DNA from 2 places in the Staphylococcus felis genome. Region 1 is predicted to be linked to the other one. Evidence: riboswitches for the same ligand, from Rfam matches in the RefSeq annotation. Region 1 holds a riboswitch; the other holds the start of a gene.
The links. A riboswitch is a leader RNA that binds a small molecule or an ion and turns the genes downstream of it on or off. The one in region 1 is predicted to bind S-adenosylmethionine.

Region 1 (7,755 bases):
AACGGTCACCAATAAGATGTGTTGTATTATCAATGATTTGGTCACCTTCATTCATCAGTCCAAGAGACCAATTAATTGTTGCGTCATTTTCAGTTACCCCACGACGGATAATATGACCTGTAAAGCCTTTGTCTAGGAAGTCTACTGAACCATATGAAATTTTTGAGTTTGCCCCAGCCATAACTTCAGAGATAATGTTAAGTTGATTGCCTTCACCACTAACTGTTGATAAGTAGTTTTCGACATATGTGACTTCTGCACTTTGTTCCGTAACGAGTACAACATGATTAAAGAAACTCGCATTCTCATCATCATGTAACACCACATATTGAATAGGGTGTTCCACTACAACATTTTTTGGCACATAAATAAATACGCCACCATTCATTAATGCTGCATGTACGGCAGTTAGTCGATGCTCATCTACTGTTACAGCATCTGTCATGTAATATTTTTCAACTAAATCACTATGGTTTTTTAAGGCTTCACTAATATGTTCAATGATAACACCATCGTTTTGCGCTTTTTCATTTACTTGTGTATATGCAAGCGTATTATTATGTTGAATAATTAAGTTTTCGGTATCTTCAACGTTAATAATACGATCAATTTCTTTTGGTAATTCTGTAAGATCTGAAAATACAGACCCTTTCGTTTCATGTTGCTTAAATGAATCAAAGTTCCATTTAGTTAATTTAGTTTTGTCAGGTTTTGGCATTTCTAAAGACAGAGATTGTTTAAGCGCATCTTTCCTTAATGATGTCATCCACGAAGGTTCTTGATGGGCTTGTGAATAATCAACAATTTGAGCTTCAGAAATATTTAATGTTTCAGTTGTCATAATTCTTTCCTCCTATTGATGATGATTACGCTTGAGTCGCTTCGTATTCTTCTTTAACCCACTCATAGCCTTCTTCTTCAAGACGTTTGGCTAATTCTGCACCGCCTGATTTTACAACGATACCGTTATACATCACATGAACATGATCTGGGGTAATGTAATTAAGTAAACGTTGATAGTGTGTGATGATTAATGAACCAAATTCGTCGCCGCGCATTTCATTGATTCCTTTAGATACTACTTTCAATGCATCAATATCAAGTCCAGAGTCAATCTCATCTAAAATGGCAAATTTAGGCTCAAGCATCATTAATTGTAAAATTTCGTTGCGCTTTTTCTCCCCACCAGAGAAACCTTCATTTAAATAACGTTGTGCCATATCTTTATCCATTTCTAAAAAGTCCATTTGTTTGTCTAACTTTTTAATGAATTGCATTAAATTAATTTCTTGGCCTTCTTCACGTTGTGCGTTAATAGCAGAACGCATAAAGTCAGCATTTGTTACCCCACTGATTTCTGATGGATATTGCATGGCTAAAAACAATCCAGCTTTAGCACGTTCGTCTACATCTAATTCAAGAACGTTCACGCCGTCTAATAAAACTTCTCCTTTAGTCACTTCATAAGCAGGATGCCCCATAATTGCTGATGAAAGTGTTGATTTGCCTGTACCATTCGGCCCCATAATTGCATGGATTTCTCCAGTGTTAATCGTTAAGTTAACACCCTTTAAAATCTCTTTATCTTCAATAGACACATGTAGGTCTTTAATTTCTAATGTTGATGGCATTAATATTCCCTCCAAATATATGTTTGATTCCATAGTTTAGTTTATAATAATTTTAATGTAACGTCAAAAAGGATTTCTTTTTTCTCCTAATGGCTATTATACCCAAAACAACGGTATTTATAAACCATGTCAGATTACATCATCTTATATTTATCAATCATTTTTGAGACTGATATATATAAAGTTATTGATAATGATAGCGTGATTGTTCTCATTAGGCCTAAAGTCCAATGATTAATATTCATCAGATTAGGTAATATTATGTTATGATGTACTGACATTACACATTGAAAGGAATCTGCAGTTATGTCTCAGTTTAAATTATCAAATATTCCAAAAGGTTTTGCGATGGGAACTAGCGACCTCATACCAGGTGTTAGCGGTGGGACGATAGCGCTGCTACTTGGAATTTATGATGACTTTATCGCATCGGTAAGCGGTGTGTTTTCCAAAAATTTTAAAAAGAGCATTTTATTTCTTATCCCCATTATTATAGGAATGGGCCTAGCAATTGGCATCTTAAGTAGTCTCATCAACTATTTACTTGCAGAACACATTACGCCAACCATGTTCTTTTTTACCGGCTTGATTATCGGGATTATTCCATTCTTATTACGTATTTCAAAGTACAAAGAAACCTATAAAACACAACATTGGATTGTAATGGTTATCGCCATCATCATTCTTGCTATTATGGCTTATTTTTCAACGGGGACTACACACGGTAAGCCGACATCTATTGATATGTCTCCCGCTATGTTAATCAAATATTTTATTGCTGGCATGTGTGCTTCGAGTGCTATGCTTTTACCGGGTATTTCTGGTTCATTTATTTTGCTGTTGTTTGGTGTGTATGGGACGGTTACTTATTCAATTTCTGAACTTGTACACCTTAACTTTAACACCCTACCTGTTATCATGGTTGTAGGATTAGGGATCCTTTCCGGCTTTTTAATCGCAAGTAAATTGATTACCTATTTACTTGAACATTACACATACCTCACGTATGCAGCTATACTAGGGCTCGTTATCGGTTCATTATTTTCTGTATTTCCCGGGTTACCTTCAACAGGATTAAGTTGGATTGTTTCTCTCTTAACACTCGTTATTGGGTTTTTAGTCAGCTACATTTTAGGTCGGTACACAGCATCTTAATTCACAGAAGCATATCATCACATGAAAAAATTAAACGAGGATAGGGATTTAATAAGCTCCCTGCCCTCGTTTAATGTTATTTTGCTGGTATAACTGCTCCATCGAATTCATCTTCTATATAATGTCTTACTTCCTGAGATTGTACAGCTTTAAGTAAATCTTGAAACTTTTGATCATCTTTATGACCTTCTTGTACCGCTAAAATATTAGCAAATGGTGAAGATTCATCTTCTACCGCAATAGAATCTTCTAAAGGTTTTAAACCATTATCAATTGCATAATTTGAGTTCATAATCACAGCATCACCTTCATTATTATTGTATGTTTTGGGTAAAAATTCAGCGCCTTGTTGATTATCAAATTGTAAATCTTTTTTATTTTCAACAATATCATCTAATTTAGCATCTTCAATTTTAACGCCTTTTTTAATTTTAATAAGCCCTTCTTTTACAAAAAATGACAAGAAGCGTCCTTCTTCAGCTGGATTATTTGATATATAGATTTTTGCACCTTGTGGTAAATCTTTTAAACTTTTATGCTTTTTACTGTATACGCCCATAGGTGTTGTTAACACTTTACCAACTTCTTCAATTTTGTATCCATGCGATTGCTTTTCAGCATTTAAATAAGGAACATGTTGAAACATATTAGCATCCACATCACCTTTATCTAATAATTTATTTGGTATTTTATAATCATTAACTTCACGCACTTCCACTTTATAGCCTTTGTCTTTAAGCTGTTCTGCTGCTTTTTTGACCACTTCACCATGTGGCGTCGGTGTTGCCGCAACTACAATTGTTTTATCTTCACTTGATGATTCACTTTGGCCACACGCTACAAGCAAAACCACTATCACTACCATTAATGTACCTAAATTTAAAAGTTTTTTCATATTGAATCCCCTTTCGTTGTATATAAAAAGAGACGCTCAAATCAAATTAAATCCAAGCATCTCTTTTTACTTAAAAATGTATTATTTTGCTGGTTCTACTGATCCATCATATTTTTCTTTAATAAATGCTTTGATGTCGTCAGACTGAAGCACTTGAATTAAAGCTTTAATTTTTTCATCATCCTTATGTCCTTCTTGTACTGCAATAAGATTTGCATAAGGGTTATCTTCAGGACTTTCAACCGCAATTGAATCTTTTTGTGGGTTTAACTTTTGCTCAATTGCAAAATTAGAGTTAATAATTACAGCATCGCCTTCATTATTTTGATAAGTTTTTGGTAAGAATTCAGCTGCTTGATTATCATTAAATTTAATGTTCTTTTTATTTTCAACGATATCATCAAAAGTAGCATCTTGAATTTTTACGCCATCCTTAATTTTAATCAGTCCTTCATCTACAAAGAATTTTAAGAATCGACCTTGCTCTGCTGGATTGTTTGAAACAAAGATTTCAGCGTTATCTGGAAGGTCTTTTAAGCTATCATATTTTTGAGAATATACAGCCATTGGTTCTAAATGAACATTGCCTGCTGATTCAATTTTGTAACCTTTATCTTCTTTTTCTTTATCTAAGTATGGTGTGTGTTGGAAAAAGTTTGCGTCTAATTCGCCTGCATCCAATAATTTATTCGGTGTTGTGTAATCATTAATCGTCTTAATTTCTAGATCGTAACCTTCATCTTTTAAGATTGGCTTTGCTTCTTCTAAAATCTCAGCATGAGGTGCTGGCGAAGCACCTACAACAACCTTTTTATCATCACTACCGCCTGCTGAATCTTTATTTCCGCATGCTGCAAGCACAACTCCTAAAACTAAAATTAAAGCTAGTGATAAAACTTTTTTCATCCCTTTATTCCTCCTAAAAAGTAAATTATCTTTTATCAATTTTATTTGTAACCCAATCCCCTAGGAACTGAATGATAAAAACAATAATAAGTATTAAAATGGTCGAAATTAAAATGACATCATTTTGATTTCGCGTAAAGCCAGTCAGATATGCTAAGTTACCTAATCCACCTGCACCAATAACGCCTGCTACTGCTGTTGATCCTACTAAGGCAATAGCAGTTACAGTAATCCCTGATATGAGAGCGGGTGAAGATTCTGGAATTAACACCTTTAATATAATTGTCCATGTATTTGCGCCCATTGAACGAGCCGCTTCAATAACACCTTTATCAATTTCTTTTAGTGCAATTTCCACTAAGCGTCCATAAAAAGGGGAAGCTCCAACAATTAGGGCTGGTAAAGCACCTGTTGGACCACTAATTGTGCCTAAAATTAAGCTCGTAAATGGAATAAGTAATAATATTAAAATGATAAACGGTATCGCTCTGAATAAATTAACAAAAAATGAAACAATACTATAAAATATGCGTCCAAGCTTAGAATGACTTTTTGATGTTAAAAATAAAATAACGCCTAAGACTAATCCCAAGATAAACGAAAATACAGTCGATATGACAGTCATATAAAGTGTTTCATATGTTGCTAACCACACATCAGGCCAGCGCACATTCGGCATTGTTATCATTTCCTGTAAAATCTCGCTGAAACTCTTACCCACGACTGACCACCTCTACTTGTATATTTTTAGATTCCAGATCTGATTGTAGTGTGTTAAACGTGCTGTCTGTAATGTCAGATAAATGCACGAGTAAAAATCCGACTGACCCGGTTTTGGTGTTTTTAATATTTCCTTCTAAAATATTAATCGCCATTTGATGTTTTTGAGCGATATAAGAAATAACTGGTGCTGTCGTATTCTCTCCTGAAAATATAAACTTAACTAGCAAATCATTTTCATTCAATTCGATAGACTTCACTACATCATCTTGATCTTGTGGTGGCTCTAAGTCCTCTTGAACAAAACGTCTTGTCACGCGATGTTTTGGATTTTTAAAGACTTCTGATACGCTTCCTTGCTCAATCACTCGACCATTTTCCATTACTGCGACCTCATCACATACACGTCTAATCACATGCATCTCATGCGTAATCATGATGATTGTTAGATTTTTTTCTTTTTTTAGTTCTAATAGCAAATCTAATATTTCATCAGTAGTTTGTGGGTCTAATGCACTTGTTGCCTCGTCACATAGCAATACTTCCGGATCGTTTGCTAACGCTCGAGCAATACCAACTCGCTGTTTTTGCCCTCCAGAAAGTTCAGAAGGATACGCATGTTCACGTCCCTTTAAACCCACTCTCTCAATCAGTTTTATCGCTTCTTGTTTCGCTTCTTTTTTAGGCCTTCCAGCGATTTCGAGCGGAAATATAATATTTTCTAATACAGTACGTGACCAAAGTAAATTAAAATGTTGGAAAATCATACTTACTTTTTGGCGTTTTTTCCTAAGTTCAGCCTTAGTGAGCTGACCAATATGTTCTCCCCCTATCATCACATCACCAGATGTAGGTACTTCTAAATAATTAAATAAGCGAACTAATGTACTTTTACCGGCTCCCGAAAATCCGATAATTCCAAAAATTGTTCCTGTACCTATATTTAAATCAACATGATCAACTGCTGTTACAGTTTTTGATTTCGATTCATACTTTTTAACAATATTTTTTAACTCAATCATATTGCTAGTTCCTCCTCGTGTTACGACTCCATCTCAGACCATAATAAAAAATGCTTTCTCTTTTGAGTTAAAAGAGAAAGCATTGTATACACGTCGCTTCTCTCATCTTCAAAAGTAATTAATACTTTATGTGAATTGGCACCATTTCTAATATTTAGACGGTTGCCGGGCTTCATAGGGCACATCCCTCCACCACTCCGGATAAGAGTTTTCTGAATATTTAATTGTTATTAATCTTATCATTATACTTACGATTCGTCAATCGCTTTTTTGAAAATTTCTAACAAATATGTCACAGACTTAAACGCATAAATACGTTGTACTTCTTGATCTTGCTTCATAATGATTAAGACCGGGACTGATTGTATTTCATTTTCCCGACTCCACTCTGGATGAAAGTTTAAATCAATTTTCACGAGTGGGAGCTGTGTCATATCATTCACAATATCTAACATTCGCTCTGACATCTTACATGTCCCACACATCGGCGTATAGCCAAAAATCAGATGTGTGGGTTCATTATAATTCTCATATATATTGTTCAATTGCTCTGAAACATTCATGATATGTGTACTTTCCTTTAACATAAAAATCTTTTTTTACTTCAAAGCCGTGACGGCCTAAAACATTTGAGAGATAATCACGTGGACAGCGTGCGACTTCGGTATAAGTAGAATCAATATAAATATCAATACGTTCACTTAAATATTTCGAAAACCACTTTCGAATATTCCGTCCTTCAGCATCAGCATCCACTAAAATATAAACTTGCTTATCGTAGAGTGATTCTATCATGTTATCTATTTTTTCAACACTCATCGTGCCATGTGTACAAATAATATCTACTGATTCTGTTAATACTTCTTTGACTCTTTTTTTGTCAGATTTACCTTCTACAACAATGATTTTGTTTACGATCGCCATAGTCTTCACCTTCTAAATAAAATGGGCGTAAGACGACTTTTAATCATAGATGCGCTATGGAGCTAAATCTCAGAAAAACTTACTCAATTTGTGTTATATGGTGTTATAGCTCCTCTCGTACTTTAACCTAATCTGTCCATACGAAGTCGCTTACCTATCATTGATATAAAGTTCAAAAAACTCCAAGATAAACATGTTACCAAGGAGTTCAAAATAAGTATTATTCACCAATCATTTCTTCATAAGCAGCTGCATCCATTAATGCATCAAGTTCACTTTCGTCACTCAACTCAACTTTAACCATCCATGCTTTTTCGTATGGTGATTCATTGACTGCTTCTGGTTCATCTTCAAGATCTTCATTAACTTCTATAATTTTACCTGAAACAGGTGAGTATAATTCAGAAACTGTCTTAACAGATTCTACACTACCAAAAGTTTCACCCTCAGAAACTTCATCATCTACTTCAGGAAGCTCAACGAATACGATGTCACCTAACTC
Region 2 (7,755 bases), 1.2 Mb from region 1:
AGTTCAAATGTTTCAAAATCTTCTTTTGCCACTTTATCCGCACGTTGGCTCAAGCTCCATACAGGTACAAAATGAGATTGCTCAAAATTATCATTCTCATCATATACAACCATAAACTGCTTGTAACCCTTTTTTGTCAGACCATACACTGTATCTGTCTTTGCAATATCTTGAACAAATTCACGAATTCGAATACGATCGAGATCAGACATTAGCTCATTAATAGCGTCAACAATTCTAATTTCGTGACCCTCGATATCTTTCGTTACATTGACTAGTGCTTCATCTTCATCATCAAACATATCATCTAATTCATAAGTCGCGAAACGGTCGATATCCATCGTCTTAATCTTATCATAATCAACATTTAAGTTTTCTAAATACTCTTTTGCTAATGATTCTCTCGTCCAAAAACAAAATAAGTCTTTACCATTATGGCTATGCTTGATAATCTTTTTATCTTTAACAGCCAAAAAGAATTGTTCATTTGTCAAAATGTCTTTGTAAAAGCGTTCATTTTTGTATGACATGGCTAAACTCCTTTTCATTATCAACCTATCTGTGAATATAAACTAGATTGAGTCATTCGTCAATCTCATCACTATTTACAGCTATTCACTTTGCCTAATTTAGTCCTTCAACAAACCTGCTTTCACTTCAAATTCGTGCTCAAGTAATGCAATGTCCTCTTCGTGATCAGCATGCCAAATACCAGCAAATCTTGAATTAACCTGCTCATCTTGGTACCAATCACCATCATAATAAGATAATGGATATAAGACCCCTTTCTCGACATACTCAACGATTGTTTTGAAAAAGCGTTCATTATCTCCGTCAGCGAAATAGCTATAAAACTTGTGATATTTTCCTTTCAATAAAGGGGCTAATAACAACATACTTGTAGAGCCATTTTGTCTGTAATTAAGATCAATTGCATACACATCCCCTTTTGCATCCACTAACAAATCAAAACCAGCAATACCAATAAAACCATGGTCAACACCTATTTGCATAAGTTCTCGACCTGCTTCAATGACTTTGTCGGGTACATCAATAGCATTGATATTTCCATTATAAAACCCGTATGCATTCGTCAATTGTTTTGCTGACCCTATATATACAATACCATGATCAGGATGTAGCGCGTACTGCACGCAATAATTTTCAACTGCATCAATACACTCCTCTATAATCAGTGTGTCTGTTTGATGTTTTGCACGTGCAATTCGTTTCTTAGCTGCTTCTAAGTCTTCACTTGTATAACAAATCATCACACCATATCCGCCTGCAGTCGGTAGTTCATCTCCTGGTTTAATCACAACCGGTAAATCCCATTCTTCAATAACCTCATTGAATGCTTCAATAGGTACGACTTGACGCCTCGGTAAGTATTTACCATTTGTCCATTCAGGAATTTTAGATTTATTATTTAATTTTGTAAAGATATCTTTGTCCATCGCATATTTATCACCTGTAACAATGTCTTCACCGTGTACATATTGAAAGTAAATGTGACGATTTTCCTCGTATGCCAGCTTTTTCAGCAAATTCTCATACGTTTCTTGATTTTTAAATGTATATACATTTTTAGGGATGGTACGCCCAATTAATTGAAATAACGTTTCAAGACGATGCGTCACACTCGCTTCATGTACAATGACTGGAAGATTTGAAATGAGTAGTTCTCTACCAGTTAAAAAGTTTGATTGGTGTTCATTAGTTTCTAGCCATGGATTTGAGACATATGATGGTCTTGAAGTGTAGACTACATTTGTATCGTAAAGATCCCCCATTGTCATTTTCAGATACTTCGTCATTTATAATTTCTCCCTTAATATTTGATGGTGTGATTGAATTGATTTTAATAAATTTTCATCTTGAATCAATGTTGCGCCCATCAATGCAATAATTTTAGCGCCTTTAACAAGTGCTTTATCCCCCATAGGACTTACAGCTGCTTCACGAAAGCGATGTGTATGTCCGACTAAACTTCGTGGTCCTATTTTAATATGTGGATGTATCGTGGGTACGACGTGACTTACATTCCCCGTATCTGTAGATCCAAAACCAAAGTCATCATGGCTGACTTCTTCTCCTAATTCAACGGCATGACGTTCGAATAATGCATCCAGCTCCGGCGTACGTAAAAACTCATTGACACCGTTTTGGATAGGACCAAATTCATAATTACAGCCCGTTTGGATTGCCGCACCTTTTGCAATTTGATGGACACGTTCAGTTAATATATCAAGCTCTTTACGTGTAGACGCTCTAGTATAAAAACGCGCATGGGTAAAGTCAGGAATAATATTAGCTGCGCGACCACCGTCTAAGATCACACCATGCACACGTTCAGATTTTCGGATATGCTGACGTATTTGCGCAACGCCATTGAAGAAACTTAACATAGCATCAAGGGCGTTACGGGCTTCATCCGCATTTTCAGAAGCATGTGCACTTTTGCCAAAAAATTTAATATCGAGTACATCAACAGCTAAAGTCGGAATTGTTGGATAGGTTTCATTCCCCGGATGAATCATGAGTGCTACATCCACATCATCAATAATGCCTTCTTTGACATAAGATGCCTTGGCACTGCCGTTTTCACCACCTTCTTCAGCTGGACATCCAAATACAACCACACTCCCACCAATGTCATCAACGACTTGCTTTAAAGCTATACCTGCTAAAACACTTGCTGTTCCAATAATATTATGACCACACGCATGTCCTAACCCTGGAAGCGCATCATATTCAGCTAAGTAACTGATAGTTGCGCCATCTTTTTCAGATTGATACTCAGCGATAAACCCCGTTGAATGACCTGCAATATCCTTTTTTACTTTGAATCCATTCTCCTTCAAATGATCTATTAATAAGCGTGATGCAAATATTTCTTCATTGCCAATTTCTGGCCGTTCATGTATTTGATGACTCATATCTAAATAAGAAAGCCGATGATTATCGATATAGTCTAAAATTTGTTGTCTCACTGAAACCATGTTTAATATCCCTCCAAAAAGAAAAAAGTTATCCCTCAATGCACCTATGCGCTGAATCAATCAAGCGTGATGATGATGCAAAGTTGATAACCTTAGTTCATGTCATTTATCTTTCAGCATACGTACTGTTGGAATTAGCACCTTTATCGTATCACGATGAGGTTGCAGGGTTTCATAGGGCCAAGTCCCTCCACCACTCTTGATAAATTATATATTAAGTTAGTAATCATTTTAGCTTATTTTAAGCTATTTGTCATTTTAATTTCTAAATTTTCTTAAATTTACTTTTAAACCTTAGTTTTTAACTCATATATCATTCATTTCATCCCTCTTAAAATGTGTTAAAATATAAATAAACATGTGAAGGAGGACTATGATAAATGCCTAAAATGAACGTCGAAAGTTTTAATTTAGATCATACTAAGGTCGTTGCACCTTATATCCGCTTAGCTGGAAAAATGAAAGGGCTAAATGGAGATGAAATATATAAATATGATATTCGTTTCAAACAGCCGAACCAAGAGCATATGGAGATGCCTGGATTACATTCATTAGAACATCTTATGGCTGAAAATATTCGTAACCATTCTGACAAAGTCGTCGATTTAAGTCCTATGGGATGCCAAACTGGTTTTTATGTTTCTTTCATAAATCATGATCATTATGAAGATGTTCTAAATATTGTTGAGAAGACAATCCACGATGTTCTGGCTGCAAAAGAAGTGCCCGCGTGTAATGAAGTTCAATGCGGATGGGCTGCTTCTCACTCATTAGAAGATGCTAAACAAATTGCACAAACCTTTTTAGATAAACGTAGTGAATGGCATGATGTTTTTGGTCATGGCAAAGCATAAATAGACATCAAAAAACGGTTGAAATCCTTATTATGGTTCAACCGTTTTTTAATATATTATAGTTTGCGTATTACATACATCAATACGAATTGCATCGGTAATCTCGCATATAGAACAGGTTTGGATAATTGTTTATCTCCTAATGGAAGCCCTTTTCGAGCCATATATATATTAGCCGGTAAAACAGACCACAAAAAGGCAATAATCCAATGCTTAAGTTGATAAGAAGGTCGCTTTATAAACAGGTTTATTCCAATTACCATTTCACAAATACCAGTCACTAATACCGCTGTTTTACGAAGCGGTAAGTAATGCGGGACGATATTTCGAAATTGACGCTCCTTAATGAAGTGTAAAACACCAATCATCAAAAAGGCAATGCCTAAAACTCGTCTTAATCGCAATTTCATCTTCTCACCCTTTTCGCTTTATTTCGTAATAACTTTATAAATCAATTGTGGTGAATCGGCAGTTTCTGAAATCGTAATGTTTTCATATAATTTTTGTTTGACTTGTTCAACGTCATTTTGGTTGGCATATATCGTTAATAACGATTCACCCGCTTCAACAGCATCGCCTACTTTTTTATGCAATACAAGTCCAACAGCTAAATCAATTTCATCCTCTTTTGTTTGACGTCCTGCGCCTAACATCATAGACGCAATACCTATTTCATTCGCAACCATATCTGAAACTACGCCTGATTTTTTAGCCGGCAATTCATACTGATATTCAGCAGATGGCAATTTCGATGGCTCATCAACAATCGAAGCATCCCCACCTTGATTAGCTAAAAATGTTTTAAATTTCTCAAGAGCTTGACCATTATCGATAACACTTTGTAACATTGCACGAGCGTCTTCTAATGTGTCTGCTTTTTGGGCTAATACAACCATTTGTGCACCTAATGACAGTACTAATTCTGTTAAATCTTCAGGCCCTTCTCCTTTTAAGGTGTCAATAGCTTCTCTCAGTTCGAGTGCATTACCGATTGCATTGCCTAGTGGCTGACTCATATCTGAAATAATCGCCATCGTTTTACGGCCAACTTGATTTCCAATTTTTACCATTGCTTCTGCCAAAGCTTCTGCTTCTTCAACTGTTTTCATAAATGCACCATTTCCTGTTTTAACGTCGAGCACGATAGCATCTGCACCTGCTGCAATTTTTTTACTCATAATTGAAGATGCAATCAGAGGAATAGAATTAACTGTACCTGTCACATCACGTAACGCATAGATTTTCTTGTCAGCTGGAGTTAAGTTACCCGTTTGACCAATTACTGCAATATGGTTTTCATTGACTAGCCGAACGAATTCCTCTTCAGAAATCTCTACATGAAAACCATCAACTGCCTCAAGCTTATCAATTGTTCCACCAGTATGGCCTAACCCTCGACCACTCATCTTAGCTACCGGAATATCAAGTGCCGCTACTAAAGGTGCTAAAACAAGTGTTGTCGTATCACCCACGCCACCTGTAGAATGCTTATCGACTTTGATACCATTAATGTTAGACAAATCAATCTGATCACCAGACTCAACCATAGCCATTGTTAAAGCCGCACGCTCTTCATCTGACATATCTTGGAAAAATATCGCCATCGCTAAACTAGACATTTGATAATCTGGAATATCTCCTTTAGTATATCCGTCAACTACAAATTTAATTTCTTCTTGCGATAGTTCGCCACCATCACGTTTTTTTGATATGATATCTACCATTCTCATAGTTGTCCCTCTTCTCTCATTTTTAATTTTTTGATATTGTTTTCAATTCTATTATAACGATTTATAAAATAGTGGTAAATCAAAACCAATCCGATACACTGTTACAATTAGATGTATCTCTTTAAATATTCCCTAATACACTTTGGCATATCCTATTCGTCGACAATTATACTGTCTTCTGTTATCTTTAGAATGGTTAAATAAATGTAAATATAAAGGAGATGTTATGATGACTCAAGGTACACCACATATCCAACCTAATGGAACAAAAATTGCAAAAACAGTATTGATGCCTGGAGATCCGCTTCGTGCTAAATTTATTGCAGATAACTTTTTAGAAAATGTTGAACAATTTAACGAAGTCCGTAATATGTTTGGCTATACTGGTACATATAAAGGCAAAGAAGTATCTGTTATGGGTTCAGGTATGGGAATTCCGAGTATCGGTATTTACTCATATGAACTTTATAACTTCTTTGATGTTGATACCATTATTCGTATCGGTTCATGTGGGGCAATGCAAGAAGATGTTAACTTGTACGACATTATTATTGCTCAAGGTGCCTCAACAAACTCAAATTATGTGGATCAATTCCAAATTCCAGGACATTTTGCACCATTAGCTGACTTCGATTTAGTCGTTAAAGCTAAAGCAAAATCTGACGAAATTGGCGCACGTACACATGTCGGTAATATCCTATCGTCAGATACGTTTTATAATGCAAATCCTGACTTTAATCAAAAATGGATTGATATGGGCATATTAGGTGTTGAGATGGAGTCAGCAGGTTTATACTTAAATGCAACAAAAGCTGGTAAAAAAGCGCTCGGTATTTTTACTGTCAGCGATCATTTACTACGTGATGAAGCCACAACTGCTGAAGAAAGACAAAATTCGTTTACACAAATGATGGAAGTGGCATTAGAAATCGCTGAATAAAACTATTAAAAATAGTCATGCTATCAACATCATTCAAAATGATTATTTAAAACATATCCAAACATAAAACTGACTAGATTGAAAATGAGCTAGGGGCAAAAGCACTTTGACTTCAAGTAGACTCAAACAGCGCGCAATTCAACAAATAGTTTTTTACATTTTGAAGAATTGTGGCGTTATAGTGAAATGCTACAATTGCAAAGCCACTGTATTTGTCCAGATGAAAAAGTTGCCATGTCCTTGTCACGTTATTCAATCTAGTCAATTTTTTTTATTTTTTAACATATCTGTTTAAAGTACTAAGACTCCTCGTTTGAGTCAATAAAAAATGTTTTTTCATATGCTGTCGGTTTTGCCCATGTCGCATGCCACATTTTATCACGATTGTTAGCAAACAGCCGGTAACCTGTATTACGAATAGGCTTTGGTACTAGCCAAACTAATCCTGCTAGCCATCTATAACCATTCAACGTACTTATTAATTTAATAATTGCTGTAGATTCAAAGGATAAATGTTCACCCTCTTGCAGTACCACACTATTATAGGATTGAACTTCTGGATAATGTTGCTTTAAGTACGTACCAGGTTTACTCTTAAGTGGTACAAATTCATAATTTCTCGGTAATCCATTGCGAATGAGCCAAATCGCATAATTATAGCAATATACACATCGATCATCATAATATATAATTGGCATCTTTTTTCACCTCACATTCATTATACCCACCTATCTTACTTTCTAAATCAAATAAGAGATAGCATAACATACATTGATTTTTACAATAACATGCCTTCTATCCCTTATTTAAACATAATGCTATTAATCTAATGCTTCTTGCTGTTTGAAATATTGCTTTTCTGATTGTGATAGTTTGATAACCTTAAATCCTGTATAACCATAAATAAGTGAAATAATAGGTACAACAAAGTTCAGTATAGCAAATGGTGCATATTGACTGACAGACACACTTAATGTTGAGGCAATAAAAACACCACACGTATTCCACGGCACAAACACAGAGGTTAAAGTACCGCCATCTTCCAATGCTCTTGATAAATTTTTAGGGTGTAAATCATGATCAATAAAAGTTGAAACATACATACGTGCCGGTACAATAATAGAAATATATTGTTCAGAACATGTAACATTTGTCCCTATACATGAAACAATGACAGAGGCTATCAACGATCCTGTATTTTTAGCTACTCTTAACACAATATTAATCAT

Region 2: another riboswitch for S-adenosylmethionine. It lies ahead of C7J90_RS00345 (M20 family metallopeptidase); the one in region 1 lies ahead of C7J90_RS06270 (methionine ABC transporter ATP-binding protein).

What each region holds. Positions count from the first base shown of each region.
Region 1 covers NZ_CP027770.1:1,338,105-1,345,859, reverse strand. Annotated here, with positions in the region: gene sufD (Fe-S cluster assembly protein SufD) at 1-841, opposite strand, end outside; gene sufC (Fe-S cluster assembly ATPase SufC) at 867-1,631, opposite strand; gene popT (polyprenyl-phosphate transporter PopT) at 1,938-2,786, shown strand; gene C7J90_RS06285 (MetQ/NlpA family ABC transporter substrate-binding protein) at 2,863-3,681, opposite strand; gene C7J90_RS06280 (MetQ/NlpA family ABC transporter substrate-binding protein) at 3,763-4,587, opposite strand; gene C7J90_RS06275 (methionine ABC transporter permease) at 4,613-5,308, opposite strand; gene C7J90_RS06270 (methionine ABC transporter ATP-binding protein) at 5,301-6,329, opposite strand; SAM riboswitch class I at 6,429-6,537, opposite strand; gene C7J90_RS06265 (thioredoxin family protein) at 6,578-6,892, opposite strand; gene C7J90_RS06260 (toprim domain-containing protein) at 6,858-7,253, opposite strand; gene gcvH (glycine cleavage system protein GcvH) at 7,474-7,755, opposite strand, start outside.
Region 2 covers NZ_CP027770.1:61,756-69,510, forward strand. Annotated here, with positions in the region: gene C7J90_RS00335 (DUF2750 domain-containing protein) at 1-530, opposite strand, end outside; gene ldmS (L-aspartate--L-methionine ligase LdmS) at 630-1,817, opposite strand; gene C7J90_RS00345 (M20 family metallopeptidase) at 1,818-3,002, opposite strand; SAM riboswitch class I at 3,106-3,211, opposite strand; gene C7J90_RS00350 (S-ribosylhomocysteine lyase) at 3,383-3,856, shown strand; gene C7J90_RS00355 (DoxX family protein) at 3,913-4,266, opposite strand; gene C7J90_RS00360 (pyrimidine-nucleoside phosphorylase) at 4,285-5,586, opposite strand; gene deoD (purine-nucleoside phosphorylase) at 5,816-6,526, shown strand; gene C7J90_RS00370 (thiol-disulfide oxidoreductase DCC family protein) at 6,826-7,224, opposite strand; gene nhaC (Na+/H+ antiporter NhaC) at 7,348-7,755, opposite strand, start outside.